Linked DNA regions of Hydrogenispora ethanolica. The main gene of each other region encodes a partner of the protein of the gene in region 2 in a complex. Links are inferred from orthologs where the notes say so. Each region holds a gene or a part of one and is shown on either strand. Other genes may lie near its edges. The genes, in order: tig and rpsG.

The links.
Region 1: the proteins of rpsG (region 2) and tig are in contact, whole or in part, in a crystal structure (PDB 3GTY), measured with the Thermotoga maritima proteins. The link is inferred for Hydrogenispora ethanolica from one-to-one orthologs. Residues at the interface, in WP_004081843.1 of Thermotoga maritima: Lys34, Lys52, Lys55, Glu59, Arg62, Gln63, Glu66, Asn67, Lys69, Val71, Arg95, Ala109, Lys110, Lys111, Gly112, Arg113, Pro114, Glu117, Glu121, Ile124, Ala125, Tyr127, Asn128, Asn129, Thr130, Gly131, Lys135, Asp139, Arg142, Met143; in WP_004081061.1 of Thermotoga maritima: Glu122, Val124, Val129, Leu130, Tyr133, Glu188, Gly259, Ile262, Tyr263, Glu266, Ser270, Glu273, Gln274, Glu277, Arg308, Gln311, Ile312, Ser315, Tyr316, Glu325, Arg329, Arg336, Leu363, Phe366, Trp367, Arg373, Leu377, Arg381, Leu384, Glu387.

The regions. Positions count from the first base shown.
Region 1 is NZ_SLUN01000013.1:57,607-74,170, reverse strand. The notes cover bases 5,184-8,050. They hold tig (trigger factor), read right to left. Parts: upstream 7,336-8,050; coding sequence 6,031-7,335; downstream 5,184-6,030. Other genes in these bases: EDC14_RS11845 (D-alanyl-D-alanine carboxypeptidase family protein), read right to left, coding at 7,804-8,050; clpP (ATP-dependent Clp endopeptidase proteolytic subunit ClpP), read right to left, coding at 5,342-5,926; clpX (ATP-dependent Clp protease ATP-binding subunit ClpX), read right to left, coding at 5,184-5,284. In the rest of the region: EDC14_RS11880 (BaiN/RdsA family NAD(P)/FAD-dependent oxidoreductase), read right to left, coding at 1-1,107; EDC14_RS11875 (patatin-like phospholipase family protein), read right to left, coding at 1,104-1,919; ATP-dependent protease LonB, read right to left, coding at 2,162-3,853; more of clpX, read right to left, coding at 4,022-5,183; more of EDC14_RS11845, read right to left, coding at 8,051-8,970; ytfJ (GerW family sporulation protein), read right to left, coding at 9,281-9,715; EDC14_RS11835 (DUF2953 domain-containing protein), read right to left, coding at 9,696-10,391; EDC14_RS11830 (calcium-translocating P-type ATPase, SERCA-type), read right to left, coding at 10,431-13,127; EDC14_RS11825 (ATP-binding protein), read right to left, coding at 14,116-15,732; EDC14_RS11820 (MATE family efflux transporter), read left to right, coding at 15,970-16,564. UniProt on the Bacillus subtilis protein: Involved in protein export. Acts as a chaperone by maintaining the newly synthesized protein in an open conformation. Functions as a peptidyl-prolyl cis-trans isomerase.
Region 2 is NZ_SLUN01000065.1:10,377-14,145, reverse strand. What follows is about bases 793-3,769. They hold rpsG (30S ribosomal protein S7), read right to left. Parts: upstream 2,530-3,769; coding sequence 2,056-2,529; downstream 793-2,055. Other genes in these bases: rpoC (DNA-directed RNA polymerase subunit beta'), read right to left, coding at 3,363-3,769; EDC14_RS25905 (ribosomal L7Ae/L30e/S12e/Gadd45 family protein), read right to left, coding at 3,012-3,269; rpsL (30S ribosomal protein S12), read right to left, coding at 2,548-2,982; fusA (elongation factor G), read right to left, coding at 793-1,998. Also shown: more of fusA, read right to left, coding at 1-792.

The DNA.
Region 1 (16,564 bases), on a different replicon or contig from region 2:
GGGATGAATCTCTTTCACATTCACCCCGCCGGCGGTCACGATCGCCTCTTTCAGCGGCCGCGGCCGGCTGATCGTCAGCTGCAATCCTTTCAATAGCCGCACCAGCTCCAGCCGTTCCTCCCGGGTGATCTGGTGCACCGGCTTTTCGGGCGGAATCTCCGACAGCTTGACCACTACCGGAATCAGTTTTTGCGGCAATAAGTCATCCAGGGCATTCCGGAAGAACTTATTGACATACTTGGCGAAATCGCGCTGAATCCGCTGATCCAGCTCGGCCTCGCTCAAGGCGGGTTTCAAATCGATCGCCAACACCACCGAGAGCGGCTGCTCCAACACCCGGCCGGCGATGCTGCGGCTGAGGCTCAAGATGACCGGTCCGGATACTCCAAAACTGGTAAACAGCATCTCGCCGAACTCGGCTTCCAGGACCTTTCCCTGATAATAGCCGCTGACCCGCACATTGGTCAGGGCCAGTCCCTCCAGGTCTTTTACCCACTCCTCCCGGGTCTCCAAGGGGATCAGGGAAGGCCGGATCGGAGTCAGCGTATGGCCGGCCTGGGCGGCGAGACGATACCCGTCCCCGGTGCTGCCGGTGCCCGGATAGGATGCGCCGCCGGTGGCGATGATCACCGCCCGGGCGCCGAACTCCCGGCCATCGGCACAACGCACCCCGGCGATCTGCCCGTCCGCGATCAACAGTTCCGACACTTGCGCTTCGCAGACCAGCGTCACGCCATGGCGGCGCAGCGCCTGGGCCAAGGCGTCGACCACTTCCCGGGCCTGATCGGATTCGGGAAAGACCCGTTTACCCCGTTCCACCTTGAGGCGGACTCCCAGCTCATTCTGGAAGAGATCCATCACCGCCTGGGCATCGAAGTTCTGAAAGGCGCTGTATAAAAAGCGGCCGTTTCCGGGGGTATTCGCCACCAGCTCGGCCAATTCCGACTGGTTGGTCAAATTACAGCGGCCGCCGCCGGTGATCGCCAGCTTCCGGCCGATCGAACGGTTCCGCTCGATCAGGACGACCCGGGCGCCGGCTTTGGCGGCGGTCAGCGCCGCGATCGTCCCGGCCGCTCCCGCTCCAACGACAACAATCTCGGTATTCATGATGTGTAGCTTACCAAACCTTTCTTTTGGAACTCAAGGATCCGTTGCTGGAGCTCGGGGATGACCCGTTCCGCGGCCGCCCGGCCGATGCCGATGCATTCCTTGGCCCGTTGAAAATGGAGGGTCCCGATGTTTCCCAGTTGCGGAGCGATGGTCAGATCCGCCAGGCCCAGCTGGCTCTCGTCCAGCCGGTTCCCCATGATGTCCAATACTTTGGACAATACGTCAAAGACCGAATTGATCTGGTGCTGGGTATGATCGAAGCCGACATTCACCGCGATCACGAGGTCCCCCTCCATCTCCTTGGCCACCGTCACCGGAACGCCGGCCACCACTCCGCCGTCCACCAGAATTCTGCCGTTCACTTCCACCGGGTTGAAGACCCCCGGTATGGAGATACTGGCCCGGATGGCCGGAGCCAACGGGCCCTCCTTGAAGATGACCGCCTCGCCGCTGAATAGATCGGTCGCCACCGCCCAATAGGGCAAGAACGTATCGCCAAAACATTTCTTCTTGGTCAACAGATCGATCAGCGTCTGCACTTTGACGCCATCGATCAGCCCCAGCCTGGGCAGGCGCAGATCAATCAGATCCTCCCAACCAAGATACTCGACCAACTGACCGAGATAGTAAAGGTCCGTCCCCACGGCATAGGTGCCGCCGATCAAGGCCCCCATGCTGGTCCCCACGATCCCCGCGAGCCGAATCCCCGATTCCTTTAGCACCTGCAAAACTCCGATATGGGCGAAGCCGCGCGCGCCGCCGCCGCCCAACGCCAGGACGATTTTGGGATATGCAGAATTCGTATTCACGGGTGAACCCCTTCCTTTCTACGAATCAAAAGGCAGCCCGGATCATCATTTCAACGCGGCGACATTCTCCCGACTCTATTGTACACCATGGCTTGGGATTGTTACCGGAGGTTCCGGAAAAAACGTTGGTATCAAAGCGGCTCACGGTATGGACGTTCTAAGTTATTTCGAGTCCTTCGTCAAATTCCCTTCCGGACATCCGCCGAAGATCAATAAAAAAATGGGGGCTTCGGCCCCCTGTCTTACGCGGTTATCAATTGTTCGTTGTTGAGCAGTTTTTCGTTATTCAGGATCCGCACCGGCGGCACCTCTAGGTTGGAACGATAGACCGCCAGCTGAATCACTTCCTCGATCCGCTCCACCGGGACGATCTGAATTCCCGTTTCGGATTCAAACATCTCCTGCCAGTTTTCTTTGGGAATGATCACCCGTTTGGCTCCGGCTTCCTTGGCGGCGGCGATCTTGGGGACCACCCCGCCGATGGGCATGACTCCGCCGCGGATGGATATCTCCCCGGTCATCGCCACTTCATTGTCGATCTCCCGGCCGGTGATGGCGGAATAGATGGCAGTCGCCAGCGTGATCCCGGCCGACGGCCCGTCAATGGGGACCCCGCCCGGGAAATTGATATGAATGTCAAAATCGGCCGGATTGACTCCCAGAAACTTGCGGATTACGGTGAGCACATTCTCCACCGATCCCAGCGCCATGCTTTTGCGGCGGATCTTCCGGCCGGCCTGCCCCATCTCTTCCTCGTCCACCACGCCCGTGGTGGTGACCTTGCCTTGGCCGGGCTGAGCGGGAATGGCCGAAACCTCCACCTGGATCACGGAACCCATATTCGGACCGAAAACGGCCAGCCCATTCACGTATCCGACCTGTGGCTGCGGAGGAACCTTGATATTGGGCCGCGGCGAATACTGGCCGCTGTGAATGACCCATTCCACATCTTTCACCATGATTTTTTTGCGGCCCTCGGTGATGGCCAATCCCGCGGTGATCTGAATCAGATTCACCGCGTCCCGGCCATTGGTCGCGTATTTGGTGATGATCGACATCACCCCGGCTTCCAGCTCAAAGCTGATCTTCTTGGCGGCGTTCCCGGCGATCCGCTCCACATCCGCCGGAGCGAGGGGTTGGAAAAAGATCTCCACGCACCGGGAACGAATGGCCGGAGGAATCTCTTCCGGGGTCCGGGTGGTCGCTCCGACCAATCGGAAATCCGCCGGCAAGCCATTCTGGAAGATATCATGGATATGATGGGGAATATTGGCGTCCTCGGAGCTGTAGTAGGCGCTCTCCAGAAACACCTTTCTGTCTTCCAGCACCTTCAACAGTTTGTTCATCTGAATCGGGTGCAGCTCTCCGATCTCATCGATAAAAAGGATGCCGCCGTGGGCTTTGGTGACCGCGCCCGGCTTGGGCTGCGGAATACCCGCGATTCCCAAAGGTCCGGCGCCTTGATAGATCGGATCATGGACCGATCCGATGAGCGGATCGGCGATGCCGCGGTCGTCGAAACGGGCGGTCGTCGCATCCATCTCCACAAATTTAGCGTTTTCTTTGAACGGAGATAGCGGCTGCTTTTTGGCTTCCTCCAAAATGACCCGGGCGGCGGCGGTTTTGCCGATGCCGGGCGGTCCGTAAAGCAGCACATGCTGGGGATTGGGCCCGCATAACGAGGCCCGGAGCGCTTTTAATCCGTCGTCTTGTCCGATGATCTCTTCGAAACTGGCGGGCCGGGTCTTCTCGGAAAGCGGTTCGGTCAGCGAGATCCTGCGCAATCGCTGTAATTTCTCCATCTCTTTCCGGGACTCCCGGTCCACCGCGGTTTTATTGCCCTGCTGCGAACGGAGCAAATTCCAGAAGTATAACCCGATGACAATCGCAAAAAACAGATTAATCAGCCCGATGACATTTGCCACAACTTCCATTGCGATGACTCCTTTCCTAAGGAAATCACCCATAGTATCTGCTCGATCGCTGCGAAATAAACCCGAATCGCTAACTTTCTGTCCAGATTGTGACAAACCCCCGGATGGCCCGAATGGGCATCGGAAAAGGATACGAAAAAACCGGCGGGTTCGCCGCCGGTTGGGAAACTAGGCTGTCTCTTCCTTCTTTTTCTTGCGCGACTCGGCCATCATCAAAATGGCCTCGCCTTTCTCTTCCACCATATTCTTGGTAATGACGCAGCGTTTAACGTCGCTCCGCGACGGCAGCTCATACATCAATTCCAACAACAGTTTCTCAATAATCGCCCGCAAGCCGCGCGCTCCGGTATTCCGTTTGATCGCCAGCTTGGCGATGAGCTCCAGCGCCTCGGATTCAAAACTTAGCTCGATGCTGTCGAGCTCGAAGATTTTCTGGAACTGTTTGACCAGGGCATTCTTGGGTTCGGTCAGAATCTGCACCAGAGCCGCTTCGTCTAAGGCATCCAGCGCCACCACAATCGGCAGCCTGCCCACGAATTCGGGGATCAAGCCGTATTTCAGGAGATCCTCGGGCAGAATCTGGCGCAAAATCTCGCCCACCGGCTTTTCGACCTTGGACTTGATCTCCGCGCCAAAGCCGAGCGTCTTTTTACCGGTACGGGTCTCGATGATCCGGTCGATGCCGTCAAAAGCCCCGCCGCAGATGAACAAGATGTTCGTGGTATCGATCTGGATAAATTCTTGATGCGGGTGCTTCCGGCCACCCTGAGGCGGGACGGAGGCGGTGGTTCCCTCCAGGATCTTCAGTAGCGCCTGTTGAACGCCTTCGCCGGAAACATCCCGGGTAATCGAGGGGTTTTCGGATTTTCGGGCTATCTTGTCGACCTCGTCGATATAGATGATCCCTTTCTCAGCCCGCTCGACATCGTAATCGGCCGCCTGAATCAGCTTCAGCAGAATATTCTCGACGTCTTCTCCGACATAACCCGCTTCGGTCAACGAAGTCGCGTCGGCGATCGCAAAGGGCACATTCAAAATCTTGGCCAACGTCTGGGCCAACAGCGTTTTGCCGCAACCCGTCGGTCCCAGCAGCAAAATATTGCTTTTTTGTAATTCGATATCTTCAAACCGCTCTTCGGAGTTAATCCGCTTATAGTGATTATAGACCGCCACCGCCAAAGTTTTTTTGGCATCATCTTGGCCGATCACGTACTGGTCTAAAATCTCCTTGATCTCCTTGGGTTTCGGATTGTTGACAAGGTCCAAGCTTCCTTCTTCGCTCAATTCCTCATCAATAATCTCATTGCACAATTCGATGCATTCGTCACAGATATAGACTCCGGGGCCTGCGATCAATTTCTTGACTTGCTCTTGGGCCTTACCACAAAATGAACATTTCAACTGGCCTTTTTCATCTCCAAATTTCAGCATGCCTTCACCTCGTTTCGGAATCTAGGCGGTTCCTCAAAGAAGGTTCTCATTGGGCCCCTACTTATTTTTATAATAAATTTCGTCGATAATACCATACTCTTTGGCTTCGTGGGCCGACATCCAGTAATTGCGGTCGATGTCGCGTTCGATCTTCTCCATCGGCTGGCCGGTGTGGTTCACCAGGATATGGTTGCCGATCTCCTTCAAACGCAAAATTTCCCGGGCCTGAATATCGATGTCCACCGCCTGACCTTCGGCGCCGCCATGCGGTTGATGAATCATCACCCGCGAATTGGGCAGGGCGAACCGTTTGCCCTTGGCGCCGGCAGCCAACAGGAGCGCTGCCATGCTAGCGGCGATTCCAATACATACGGTGGCTACCTGGGGACGGATAAACTGCATTGTATCATAGATTGCCAACCCGGAATAGACGACTCCGCCGGGACTGTTGATGTAGACCGAAATGTCCTTATCCGGATCTTCGCTCTGCAAAAACAACAACTGAGCAATGACCAGATTGGCCATGGTGTCGTCGATCGGGCCCCCGATAAATACGATTCTATCTTTGAGCAAACGGGAAAAAATATCGTACGACCGTTCACCGCGGTTCGTTTGTTCAACGACAATCGGAACCAAATTCATGATAGATTACCCTCCAATCGATTCAGAAAATCCTTCGACGCTTGTCGCTCCGTCGCGGTTCTGATTAGTAAGACCAGCCATCCTAAAAGAAACGCTGGAGCGACTTATTGAGCGGACGCCGCCGTGGCCGCGCTGGTAATTAAATCCGAGGTTTTTTCCAGCAAGACGGCCTGGCGGATATCGGCGATCCGGCCGTTTTTCTCCAGGTCCTTGCGCAACTTGGCGGCATCTTTCTGCTGATACCTGGTTGCAAGCTCTTGCAGCTTCTCAGTGAGCTCCTCCTCGGTCACTTCCAGTTTTTCCGCCTTGGCCACGCTGTTTAAAACCAGATCGGTCTTGACCCGCTTGACTGCTTCCGGCCGGAAATCCTCCATAATCTCTTCCTTGCCTTTATTGGAGTATTCCTGATATTTTTCAAGTGTCAGACCCTGGTAGGTCAAGTTATGCTCGAAACGGTGCAACAGATCTTCCATTTCCCGTTTGATCAGGGTTTCGGGGACTTCAACCTGGGCGTTTTCGACCGCCTTGTCGATCGCCGCCTGCTGGAAGCGGACTTCCGCCTCCTGCTCGGCGGAGGTTGTCATTTTGGCTTTCAAATCCGCTTTCAACGCGGCGACATCCTCAAAGTCACCGATGCTTTTGGCGAATTCATCATCGATCGCCGGAACTTCCTTGACCTTGATCTCTTTCAAGACCACTTTAAAAGTAGCTTCTTTCCCGGCGAACTCCTCACGGGGGTAATCATTGGGGAATGTTACCTGAAGCTCTTTCTCCTCCCCGACCTTCATTCCGACCAATTGCTCCTCAAAACCGGGGATGAAGCTTTCGGAGCCGATCTCCAGGGTGTAGGCCTGGGCCGCTCCACCGGCAAACGGTTTGCCGTCAATATAGCCCTCAAAGTCGATCACTGCGAATTGTCCGTTTTCCAAAACCGTCTTGTCGCTCAATACCAGTTCGGCATGGCGCTCCTGTAAGCTTTTCAGCCGTTCCTCGACCTGTTCGTCGCCGATTTCGACCGGAGCTTTCTCAATCTCCAAACCTTTATATTGACCCAGTTCGACCTCAGGCAGCACTTCCATGACCAGCTTGAATTGGAAGGGTTGATCCTCGACGAAAGCCTCCGTCATCTCCAGTTTCGGCTGATCGATCGGATTCAAATCCATCTCATTCAATGCCTGCAAATAGCCTTTGGTAACCAGGATTTCCATGGCTTCTTCATACAGAACGGACTTTCCGAAGTGGGCCTCCAGCACCGACCGGGGAATGTGTCCCTTACGGAAGCCCGGAAGGTTGACCTTGTTGACCACCTTTTTATAGCTTTCGGCAAGCGCCTCCTTGATCTCCTCGGTATCCGCGGTGACTCCCAAAGTGACGAAATTCTTGTCTATCATTTCCCGTTGAAACTGCATTTATGCTCCTCCTGAATCTGTACTAATAATATATGTCCGGTTTCCCCTTTTATTGCTTTCGATCTGCATTTCGACAATGGCCGCTAAAACTCCTCTTCATTTGGTTAACTATTTAGTAAACGATGGCATTCCTATTGATTTATGGCTTTTTTGGCTGAAATATGCCTTCGTTTTATCGGCAAAAGACCGAACGTTAAAATCCCACGATCAGGATTGGCGTTTTTGATAATAAAAATAACCCCGGTTGATCTAAAAATCGCTTTTAGTCACCGTGGTTGCGCAACTTCAATTGAAAACGGAAACAAGCATGACTTGGTGCGAGAGGCGGGACTTGAACCCGCACGGTTGCCCACTAGATCCTAAGTCTAGCGCGTCTGCCATTCCGCCACTCTCGCGCGATTGCATAAAGATTATAGCACCCGGCATCCGGGCCGTCAATAGCGAGTCACTGCCAATCCGGACCCGTTTTCAAGAAAACACCTTGGTCCCAAGGGACTTCAACAGGGTCACGGTCTGGTAGGAGAATAGCCGCACCCAGCGGAACAGCCTGTGGAAGAGGCCCTCTTTGCGGACCGGAGCCGCGCTCACCAATGGCACCTTGCGCAGCAGTCGATCGCCGAAGCGGACTTGCAATTCCCCGATCTGCTGCATTTTTTCGACCGGCGCCTTCACCGCCGGCGGAAGCGCCACATTGACCTGGACTTGCTGAGCGGCGCCTCTGGGAATTACCAAAGTCACCGGACGGTTCGCCAGCACCGGAACACGCTGCCGGATCCCGTCGCGGACCCGGACGGCGCCCATTTTTTCCTTGGGACTGACCACCGTGAGCAGTTGGTAATTGGCAAACCCGTATTGGAATAAAGCTTCGGCGTCGGCATAGGTCTGCCGGCTGTTCAGCACCACGCTGATCAGGCGGTGGCCATCCTTAGTGGCGGAAGAGACCAAACAGTTGCCGGCTTCCCTCGTATACCCGGTTTTCACGCCGTCGGCCAGGGGATAGCGCCACAGCAGCTTATTATGGTTAATCATCAGCCGGTCATAGGGATGGCCCGGCCAGGAGATGGTCTTGCGCTTCGTTTTGACGATTTCGTCAAAAACCGGATTATGCAAGGCGTACCGGGTAATCAGCGCCAGATCCCGGGCGGTGGTGTAATGGTTCGGCGCCGGCAGGCCGTTGCAATTCTCGAAACGGGTCGACTCTGCCCCCAGGGCATGCGCTTTGGCGGTCATCCATGCGGCGAACTTCTGCTCCGACCCTGCCAGGGCCTCGGCGACAGCGACCGAAGCATCATTGCCGGAACTCAGTAAAACCCCGTACAACAAATCATTGAGTTCGTGAACTTCCCCCGCCTTCAACCAAATGGAAGAGCCCTCGGTCCCTTCGGCATTGGCGCCGACCGTGATCTTTTGCCGCAAGTCGCCCCGTTCCAGCGCGACGACGGCGGTCATAATCTTAGTGGTGCTCGCGGGCGGACGGCGTTCATCGGAGTTTTTGGCGAATAAAATCTCTCCGGTGGTATAATCCATTAATACCGCGGCCGATGCGGCCAGATCGCCGGAGCGGAGCGCTAGGGCCGGGGCAGCGTTGAAACAAGGCAAAAAGGCCAGACAGAGGAGGAAGAGGACTTTTTTCATACGAAAGATAGGACTCCTTCATGGATTTGTTCAACAGATTGATCCCAACTACTATTCGTAAAGCCGAGACGGAAAACCTGCGTTTCGAAACCGGTTATTATTGGAAATAAATTCGAGATTAGAATCCATTAAAAGTAAAATCCATCCGGAACCATCATGGCCATTCCTTCAATTTGAAACGTATAGGATACACGGCAAGTTTCTGTTTTTCCAAAAATAATTCAATCCGTTTCCAGGAATTCCTTTGATAGATAAGTTGAATTCAACTGTCGAGCCGGTATTTCAGAAAAAAACCGCGTTGAACGCGGTTTCAATGGACTTCAGGCTGATTTCTGGAACTGTTCAACATGGACTGAATCTTGTCCAACAGCTGCGGGGCGGTATCCAAGAGCCGGTCGATCAACACGTTGCTCTCCACCGGCAGCAGCTTGGTCTGGTCCTTCCCGACCACTAAAAACGCGACCGGGTGAATGGTGATCCCCGCGCCGCTTCCTCCGCCGAATGGGAAAGCATTGGCTTCCGCTTCCTGGGTGGCGCGATCTTTCTCTTTCTCCTTGGGTTTCGGCTGATTGGTATCAAATTCACTGCCCCCGGCAGCGAACCCAAAAGTCACCTTGGAGATGGGAACAATGACATTGCCATCCGGCGTTTCCACCGGATCGCCCAAGATGGTATTGACATCAACCATCTCTTTGATGTTTTGCATGGCTGTTTTCATGAGGCCTTCAATTGGATGCTCGTTCAAATCCGACACCCCCTTTCAGTCGATAACGCACTCTAACGATGAAGGCAGCAATCATAATATAGCCCAGTTTTACCTTGAATATGCAGTCAAAAAGCATGTCGAGGCGCAGGGCCTGATAGTCGGGGATGATCCGGATCTCGGGCGGCCGGGCGAAGCGGCTCCTTTGGCCCACCACCCCGGCGAGCGTCGCCTTAAGCCCCCACAATAAGCCATAAACAATCGCGGTGCTGGCCGCTTCGCCGGTACCGAACCGGGTATACCAGCGGAACCTTTCAAAACGCCCCCTTCTCTCCAGATCCTCAGCCACCAGCAACCAGTGCTGGTACTTGGCGGGCAGGAAGTAACTTAATAAGGTAATCCCCAAACCGTATTCCTGGTAACGGTGTAAAAATTCCCGCAGGCCGCGGGAATTTCCTTGAAATGGCGATATGGTTTCTGTTACCTGAGCCCTCCGGAACCAAAGCCAGTGGCCTGATTGCTCGGTCTTTTGCTTGATCCCCGCCGGGGTGGGCTGGAGCAGCGTGACCTCTTTCCTGCGTTTGAGCAATCCGCCGAGAAACACCATCTCGTAAAGGAGATGATCATCCGGGCCGATTTTCCGGTAGTAGACCCGAAATTGGACCGGTACGAAAAAGAAGAGACAGATGCTGCCGATAAACAATACCAGTTCGACCACAGACCCACCCCGGTTTCCAGTCTGTGGCTATTTTCCCTCTTAACTTTGAACCCTATGCGTTTTCCAGCGAAAGATGCCCAAATGTTTTTTAATGACATTACGGAATTGAAACAGCAGATCGCTCAGGTAGGCCGAGAGCGCCGTGACCGCCAGGACAAACAACCACTCATTCCAGGTCAGGCTGGTGGTGTAAAAAACCCTTTGCAGCCAAGGCAGGGTCATGGCTCCGACCTGCATGAGAAAGGACAAGAGCGCCGCGCCCACCAGGTATGGGTTCTCCCATAAACCGATCTCCAACATCGAATGCTCCTCGGACCGGCACTGGAATACGAAAAACAGCTGGGCAAAGACCAATGCGGCAAAGGCCATGGTCCGCGCGGTCGCCAGGTCGCCGCCGTCCCGGAGCTTCATGATGTAGACCAGCAACGTGGCGGCGCCGATCATCAGCCCCTGGAAGACGATCTTCCGGCTTAAGCCGCGGCTGAAGATCCCTTCCCGCGGCGAACGCGGCGGACGGCACATCGTATCCCGCTCTCCTTGCTCCAAGCCCAGAGCGATGGCTGGCAACCCGTCGGTGACCAGATTCACCCACAAGATCTGAATCGGCAATAACGGGACCGGGAGCCCCATGGCGATCCCGCCGAACATCGTCAGGATCTCGCCCATATTGCAGCTGAGCAGGTAGCGGATGAACTTGCGGATATTCTCGTAGATGGTCCGCCCCTCTTCCACCGCGGCCACGATCGTCGCGAAATTGTCATCGGCAATCACCATCGCCGCCGCTTCCTTGGTGACATCGGTGCCACTCTCCCCCATGGCCACGCCGATATCGGCCTCTTTGACCGCCGGGGCGTCATTCACGCCGTCGCCGGTCATGGCCACGATCTCGCCGTTCTGCTTGAGCGCCCGGACCACCCGCAGCTTGTGATGGGGCGAGACCCGGGCGAAGATGTCGATCTCCCCGATCACCTTAGCCAGCGCGGCATCGGACAACTCATCGAGTTCCGCGCCGGTGATGATCTTCCCCGCCGGCCGCAGCAGGCCGATTTGTTTGCCGATGGCCGCGGCGGTGCGCGGATAATCGCCGGTGATCATTTTAACCTTGATCCCGGCCCGCTTGGACCGTTCCACCGCCAGCCGCGACTCCGGCCGGGGCGGATCGTTCATCCCCACCAGCCCGGCAAAGACCAGGCCCACTTCGGGATCGGGGCCGTCCTTGGCCAGCCGTTCCCGGGGGTCGGCCGGCCGATAGGCGAAGGCCAGGACCCGGAGCGCCTCGGCGCTCCACTGGTCGACCCGGGCGCGGACCGCCGCTTGCAGGGACGGCGTCAGCGGAACAATTCCGGCGCTGGTCACCACCTGCCCGCAACGCCCCAGGAGCACGTCGGCGGCTCCTTTCGTCAATAACCGCCGTTGCCCCTGGGGATCCTGGATCAGGACACTCATCCGCTTGCGGTCGGAGGAGAAGGCCAATTCGCCGAGGCGCGCGGTTTGGCGGGCCAAACGGAGCGGCTCCATGCCGCAGCGCTGGGCCGCCACCAGCAAGGCGCCTTCGGTAGGATCGCCGAGGCTGACCGGCCGCTTCGAACCCGGAGCCTGCTCCAATTGGGCATTATTGCACAGCGCGCCGATCTCCAGCACCTGCCGGAGGTCGGGGGCCGGAGCGACAGCCGCCTCGGTTTCGAGGGAATATTCTTTGACCCCCGTCCAGACTTTGGTGACGGTCAGTTCGTTCTGGGTCAGGGTGCCGGTCTTATCGGAACAAATCACCGTAGCGCAGCCCAGGGTCTCCACGGCCGGGAGCTTGCGGATGATCGCGTTGCGCTTGATCATCTTTTGCACCCCGATGGCCAGCGCGATGGTGACGATGGCCGGCAGCCCTTCCGGAATGGCCGCCACCGCCAGGCTGACCGCGGAGAGAAACATCTGGCGCGGCGGTTCGCCCCGGACTATGCCCATGGTTCCGACCGCGGCGCAGATGCCGAGACAGAGCACCACCAGCCAGCGGCCGAGCTGCTCCAGTCGCTTCTGCAGCGGCGTCTCGTCGTCCTGGGCGGAGCCGATCATCCCGGCGATTTTGCCGATCTCCGTCTTCATGCCGGTGGCGGTGACCACTGCCCGGCCCCGGCCGCCGCAGACCACGGTCCCGGCGAAGACCATATTCCGTTGATCGCCCAGTGACAGCCGGTCCTGGCGCAAGACCGCCATGGTTTTGACGACCGGCAGTGATTCTCCGGTGAGCGTCGCTTCATTCAATTCCAGATCGACCGCGGCGATGATCCTCCCGTCGGCGGCGACTTTATCGCCGCTTTCCAAAATGAGAATATCCCCGGGGACCAAATTTTTGGCCGGAATGCGCTGCACCTTGGAATCCCGCAGCACATGGGCCAGGGGCGCCGTCAGCTCCCGCAGCGCAGCCAGGGATTTTTCGGCCCGGAACTCCTGCACAAAGCCGAGCACCGCATTGAGCACCACGATCGCGACGATCGTGATCGCATCGGCCTTTTCGCCGAGCAAGCCCGAGACGATAGCCGCGCCGATCAGGACCAGTACCATAAAATCGGAGAATTGCTCCAAGAAGATTCGGAATGGCGCGATCTTCCGGTGTTCTTCCAGTTGGTTGGGGCCGGCTTCTGCCAAACGCTTCCCGGCCTCGCCGGTCGTTAACCCCCGCTCGGCATGGCTGGAAAAAGCCTGAACGGTTTCATGAGTCTCACGATTGAACCAGCAGGACATGATCGACCTCCCAAAAGCGCATCATCGGTACGCCGCAACCCGTCCCTTGACGCCCGGATGAGATGCGGCATATTTTCCTTGTCGTTGGTTTGCCATCGCACCCGGCTTTTTTCGGATGCGAATCTTGATTCGAATTCCCTTCGTCTTATCGGGTCGTCAATTTTAATTGTATGCCCTGCGCTTTTCCGGCATGCCATCGGAAACGGAGCGTCGGGAGGGATCTCTCGTGTCCTCGGCTGGGGCTTTCGTTAATCTTGATTCTGAAAAACCATCTCCGTTTAGGCCCGCATTTCCAGCCGGAAATCTCAATAAAAAAAGGGACGCGCTCGTGCGTCCCTTCCGCCAAAAATTCTCCTCCGGCATGTGCATTCCGTCTTTCTTTCCTATCCAAGTCACCATTATAAACCCACCGCTCCCGCCCTTAAAAGAGGTTCCCGTCCGACCGGAGACCTTTGAATCCTCCGGACGAAACAGCGCTAGCTCAGGCCGGAAAAGTTCCGACCCGCCGCAGAGTCTCCGCGTCGCGCTCCGGCCGTCCCACCGGGTGGCGGAGTCTCCCCGCGGCGGAGATATCCCTTCCCGGGCGCCGGAAATGCTCTCCCGAGCCCCGGCGGACTCTGCCACAGCTTCGGCCGGGTGATCCCGGGGCTGGGACGAGGTGGTCCGGCCTTCGGGAGAACTCTCCCGCATCCCGGAACAAGTGAGCCGGATCAGGGGAAAACTCGCCCGCTCCCCGGCCGTGTTCTCCCCTGATCCGGGACAGTTGTCCCGTGGCGCGGACGAAGTCGCCCGGCTCCCGGAACAACTCCCCCGTGGCTTGACAGCGTTAGCCGATGGCAAGGACAGGTCCACCCGGTCCCGGGAAGAGCATTCCTGGGTTCCAGCTCGGGTTTCCCAACCTCACGGTACGTCGCCCGCCGGACCGCTTCCGGATTGAGAAGGCCCGGGGCTACTCGCTCCGGAAACCGTCCCATTCGGCGGGCTCAAGTTATTTTAAAAAATGGTCCAGGAGATCGTAGAGTTCCTTGACGGAGATGGGCTTAGCCAGATAGCCGTCCATCCCTGCGGCCCGACAGCGTTCTTCGTCTTCGGTCATGGCGTAGCCCGTCAGGCCGATGACCGGCAGACGCCGGCCGGTCCCTTGCTCGCCCAGCCGCAGCCGCGCGGTGGCTTCCAAACCGCTCATCCCCGGCATTTGAACGTCCATCAGCACCAGATCGTAGCGGTTCCGCTCCAACTCCTTCAGAGCTTCGATTCCGTTCGCGACCACCGTATACTGGTAGCCTTTGAACTTTAAAATCTCACCCATCACGATCTGGTTGGCTTCATAATCTTCAGCCACGAGGATCCGGAAAGCCTCCCGCGGTCTGGCCATTCCCTGAGCTATGGAGGATTCCCGCTCGCCGGTTTCCGGCGGAACGCCGGCCCCGGGAAAGGCAATCGTGAACACAAAGCAGCTGCCTTTGTCGACCTCGCTTTGGACCTGAAGGTCGCCTCCCATCCGTTCGATGAAATGCTTGGCGATGGCCAGGCCCAATCCGGTGCCCTCATCGTCGGGTTCCTCCGCTCGCCGGGAAGATTCAAAGAGCGCCGCCAGCTTCTCCGGGGGAATGCCGCTCCCGGTATCGGCGATCCGGAAGCGAACGGCGGTGATTCCCTTCGACTCGCCCTGGCGGGTGACGGTGACCGAGATCGAACCCCGCTCGGTGCATTGGATGGCGTGATTCAGAATATTGCTCAGAATTTGTTGCAAACGGAGTTTATCCCCCCGGACCCGTTGCGGGATGGATGAATCGATGCTGTACAGCAGATGCAGTCCTTTATTGCCGGCCGCCATATCGGCGATCTTGATCCCATTCATGATGGTCACATAGAGATCAAACGGCGCGATCTCCAAATCGGCCGCGTCTTTCTCCGGCTTGTTCAGATCGAGAATATCGTGGATCAACTGGCGCAGGGTGAGCGCGGCTTGCTGAATCAGCGTCAGATACTCGCGCTGCGCGCCGCTGAGATCGGTCCGCAGCAGCAAATCGGTCAGGCTGACGATCCCAGTCAGCGGAGCCCGGATCTCCTGGCTGATATTGGCGAGGAATTGGCTCCCGGCGCGGCCAAGGTTTTCTGCGGCGTCCGTCGCCTTCGGGTAGCCGTTAACCTCGGCGATCACTCCGACTACCCCGCCGATCTCGCCATTCTTCCCGCGGTAGCAGGCTTTCTTGATCAGGACGTGGTGTTCGCGGCCGTCCGGCAGAAAGCCGACCCGGTCCTCATCGGTCCGCGTCCCGCCGGTTTGAAGCAGTTCCAGGTCATGGCGGCGGTATTGCGCGGCATTTTCCGGGGGATAGATTTCAGCGGAGGTTTTGCCGATGATCTGATCGCGGGAGCGGCCCAGATATTTTTCCAGACCGACGTTGCACCCCAAATAGCGGCCGGCGCGGTCCTTATAAAAAAAGGGGCTGGGTATGGTATCGAGCAGGACTTGCAAGAAGTGGAACCGTTCCTGCAAATCGCGGAGTTGCGACCTTTCTTTTTGTAGCGCCTCGTTTTCCTGGCGCAATGCGACTAGTTCTTGCAGCAAATCTTGCTTCGTCCTGTTCAGGTCATCCATATTGTCAAAACCCCCGGAGGCCTTTCCGCCGCTCCCACCCTGAATGTTTGAAAATTGGGCTTGGCGATGAAATCGTTTCCATGTAACCTTATTTTTTAATAATCGGCAAATCCGGCGGGTTTAACAATATGTAAATTACGATTGGGTAAAAAGATATTTCAATCCGGCCCGGGCGGAAGGTGGTATAATACAATTAGGTTTGGCAGCTGTTGAAAACATACAGGAAGACACGCTTCGATGTTCAAAGCTTCCCCTGACAACCGGCAAATCCGCGGCGAAGTATGGCGCTTGACGCTTCCCGTCATCACCGAGCAAGCTTTCATCACCCTGATGGGAGCCGTGAATGCCATGATGGCCGCGCGTATCGGCAAAGAAGCCGCCGCCGCCATCGGCCTCATCGATACCCTCAACAATATTTTCATCGCCGCCTTTTCCTCTCTGGCCGTGGGAGGAACGGTGGTGGTGGCCCACTATATCGGAAGAAACGAATTGAAAAACGCCGGCAATACCTCAAAACAAGCGTTGCACAGCGGATTGATCCTGGCCGCGCTGATTGGGGTGTTGATTCACCTGTTCCGCCGGGAGCTCTTGGGCGTCCTTTACGGCAGCGCCGAAGGCCAGGTGCTTCAGCTGGCCTATACCTATCTGCAATACACGTTGCCCGTCTACCCGCTGATCGCTCTGACCTCCATCGCCTGCGGCCTCTTGCGCGGTGCCGGGGATACCCGCACCCCCGCCAAAGTGGTCATTATCATGAATATCATTAATATCGTCGCCAGCTATCTGCTGATCTTCGGCCTGCCCCCGCTGCAGCTGTCCGGATTCGGCGTGC
Region 2 (3,769 bases):
AGTCGCCCGGCCTTGGGAAATCGAACGGATTACCGTTGCATAGCCGAACATTTCCGAGAGCGGAACGTGCCCTCTAATGATTTGAGCGCCGGCCCGGGCTTCCATTCCTTCAATCCGGCCACGCCGGGAATTGAAGTCGCCCATGATGTCACCCATATATTCTTCAGGAGTCGTAATCTCCACCCGCATAATGGGTTCCAGAATAACCGGATTCGCTTTTTTGGCCCCGTCTTTAAAGGACATCGAAGCCGCGACGCGGAAAGCCATTTCGGAAGAGTCAACCTCGTGATAAGAACCATCATATAATGTGGCCTTGATGTCCACCATGGGATAACCGGCCAGGACACCCGTAGTCATCGCTTCCTTAATCCCAGCCTCGATCGGCGGAACATATTCGCGAGGTACCACGCCACCGACGATTTTGTTTTCAAACACAAAGCCGGTACCGGGTTCAAGCGGTTCGAGTTCGAGCCAGACATGACCGTATTGTCCACGTCCGCCCGACTGGCGAACGAACTTGCCTTCGGACTTTACAGACTTGCGGATCGTTTCCCTGTACGCTACCTGGGGCTTGCCAACATTCGCTTCAACCTTAAATTCGCGCAGCAGACGGTCGACAATGATCTCCAAGTGGAGCTCGCCCATACCCGAAATGATGGTTTGACCCGTTTCCTGATCGGTATGAACCCGGAAAGTCGGATCTTCCTCGGCCAATCTCGCGAGGGACAAACCCAATTTGTCTTGGTCGGCCTTGGTCTTGGGCTCAATGGCGATATCGATTACCGGGTCCGGAAACTCCATCGACTCCAGGATAATCGAATTTTTCTCATCACACAGGGTATCTCCGGTGGTGGTATCTTTTAAGCCGACTACCGCCGCAATATCACCAGTGCGAACCATTTCCACATCTTCGCGATGATTGGCGTGCATCCGTAAGATTCGGCCAACCCGTTCCCGTTTGTTTTTGGTTGAATTTAAAACATAAGAACCCGAGGTTAAGACGCCGGAATACACCCGAAAGAACGCCAGTTTACCGACATAAGGATCAGCCATGATTTTAAAAGCCAAGGCCGAGAACGGCTCATTGTCGGAAGCTTGACGGACGAGAGATTCACCGTCATCAGGACTGGTTCCCGATACTGGCGGCAGATCCAACGGCGACGGCAGATAATCCACTACCGCATCCAAAAGCATCTGTACACCCTTGTTTTTAAAAGCGGAACCGCAGATGACCGGCGTAATCTTCGCAGTTAAGGTTCCTTTGCGGACGGCGGCTTTAATTTCGGATTCCGAAATCTCTTGGCCCTCCAAATACTTGAGCATCAATTCCTCATCGAATTCCGCCAAGGACTCAAGCATCTGAGTACGATATTCAGCCACTATATCGACCAAATCCTCCGGGATTGCCGTCTCTTGACTTTTCGTCCCCAAGTCATCAGTATAGATAATCGCTTTCTCGGTAATCAGATCGACCACGCCACTGAAACGCTCTTCCGAGCCGATAGGAACCTGAAGTGGAACCGGATGAGCTCCCAATCGGTTTTTGATCATATCAACGCCACGGAAGAAATCCGCACCGATACGATCCATCTTATTAATGAAAGCGATCCGAGGCACGCCATACTTATCCGCTTGGCGCCAGACGGTTTCCGATTGGGGCTCAACGCCGCCAACCGAGCAGAATACAGCAACAGCGCCATCCAAAACGCGCAACGAACGTTCAACTTCTACTGTAAAATCCACGTGCCCGGGTGTGTCAATAATATTAATTTGATGATTCAGCCATTCACAAGTGGTAGCAGCGGAAGTAATCGTGATTCCGCGCTCTTGCTCCTGAACCATCCAGTCCATCGTAGCCGAGCCATCATGCACTTCGCCCATGCGATGGAGTTTTCCCGTGTAAAATAAGATACGTTCGGTCGTGGTTGTTTTACCAGCGTCAATATGAGCCATAATTCCAATATTCCGAACGTAATGCAGATCAAATTTCTTAGACAATTTTTCCCCTCCAAAAACCTTAAAAGCTCGGGGCTGTGTTTTTTCAACGGCAACCCGTTACCAACGATAATGCGCAAAAGCCCTATTGGCTTCCGCCATCTTATGAGTATCTTCTTTTTTCTTAATCGAAGCACCCACACCTTGAGAGGCGTCAAGAATCTCCGCAGCCAACTTCTCTTCCATCGTCTTTAAATCGCCGCGATTTCGGGCATTGGTAACCATCCAACGAATCGCCAACGATTGCCGGCGCTCCGGCCGCACTTCCACCGGAACCTGATAGGTAGCACCACCAACCCGGCGCGGTTTCACTTCCAAAACCGGCATGACATTTTTTAGCGCGGTTTGAAAAACTTCGATCGATTCTTTGCCGGATTTTTCGCCAACGATATTCATGGCGTTATAAAAAATCCGTTCAGCAAGGCTCTTTTTGCCTTGAAGCATCAACCGGCTGATCATTTCACTCACTTGCTTGCTACCAAAAATCGGGTCAGCAGCCAGTTCTTTTTTAGTAATAAATCCACGACGCGGCACACGAATACCCCCGTTCCTTTACTTCTTCTTCGTAGCAGTAGCTTTCGGTTTTTTAGCACCGTATTTGGAGCGACCTTGCTTACGATTTTGAACACCGGCAGTGTCCAAAGTTCCCCGGATGATGTGATAACGCACACCAGGAAGATCCTTCACACGACCACCACGGATTAGTACAACCGAGTGCTCCTGCAGATTGTGACCTTCGCCCGGGATATAAGCGGTGACTTCCATGCGGTTCGTCAGACGCACCCTCGCTACTTTACGCAATGCCGAATTCGGCTTTTTAGGAGTAACCGTCGAAACACGAGTACAGACCCCTCTTTTTTGCGGGCTACCGTCGGTTTTGATCATTTGCTCTTTATTTACGTTGTAAGCCCAACCCAGAGCCGGAGCGGTACTCTTTTTTGACACTTCCTCGCGACCTTTTCTGACTAACTGATTAATCGTTGGCAAATCAATAACCTCCTTCCGTGTTGCTTATATTATTTGATCAGAGCGACAACTGACGCCCCAACCTCAATCTGGCACAAATGTCCAAGTTCTTTTTGACCAAAATCAACCGCGGTTAACGGAATTTTGTTCTCCTGGCAGCAATCCGTAATCCGTTTCACCAAAAAATCTTCAATGTCATTTGCGATATATACGGCGCTAACCTTATTCTGTTGAATCGCTCGCAAAGTTTGCTTTAAACCAATTACTTTTTCTTTAGCTTCGCGAATGGCCTGGACAGAATGAGCCATCATCGCCTCCAAAAAAGCGCATGAAATAAGTCCCAAATCAGACACTTTTATATTTTAACATCAAATATATACGGTGTCAAGAAATTCTTATCGTCAATCGCTGCTAATCTTGGCGTTGCGATAACGGGACATTCCAGTACCGGCCGGAATCAACTTACCGATACAGACATTTTCCTTGAGGCCGATTAACGGATCCTTTTTACCTTTAATCGAAGCTTCGGTGAGGACCCGGGTAGTCTCTTGGAACGAGGCGGCCGACAGGAAGCTATCGGTTGCCAGCGACGCCTTGGTGATTCCCAGCAGGAGCGGCCTGGCAATTGCCGGTTCTCCACCCTCTGCTTCGACCTTGAGATTCTCATCCTCCAGTTCAAAGACATCGACCAATCCGCCGGGCAACAGATCCGTATCGCCGGAATGTTCAACTTTACGTTTGCGCAACATCTGGCGGACAGTCACTTCAATATGCTTATCATTGATCCAGACACCCTGGGAGCGGTAGA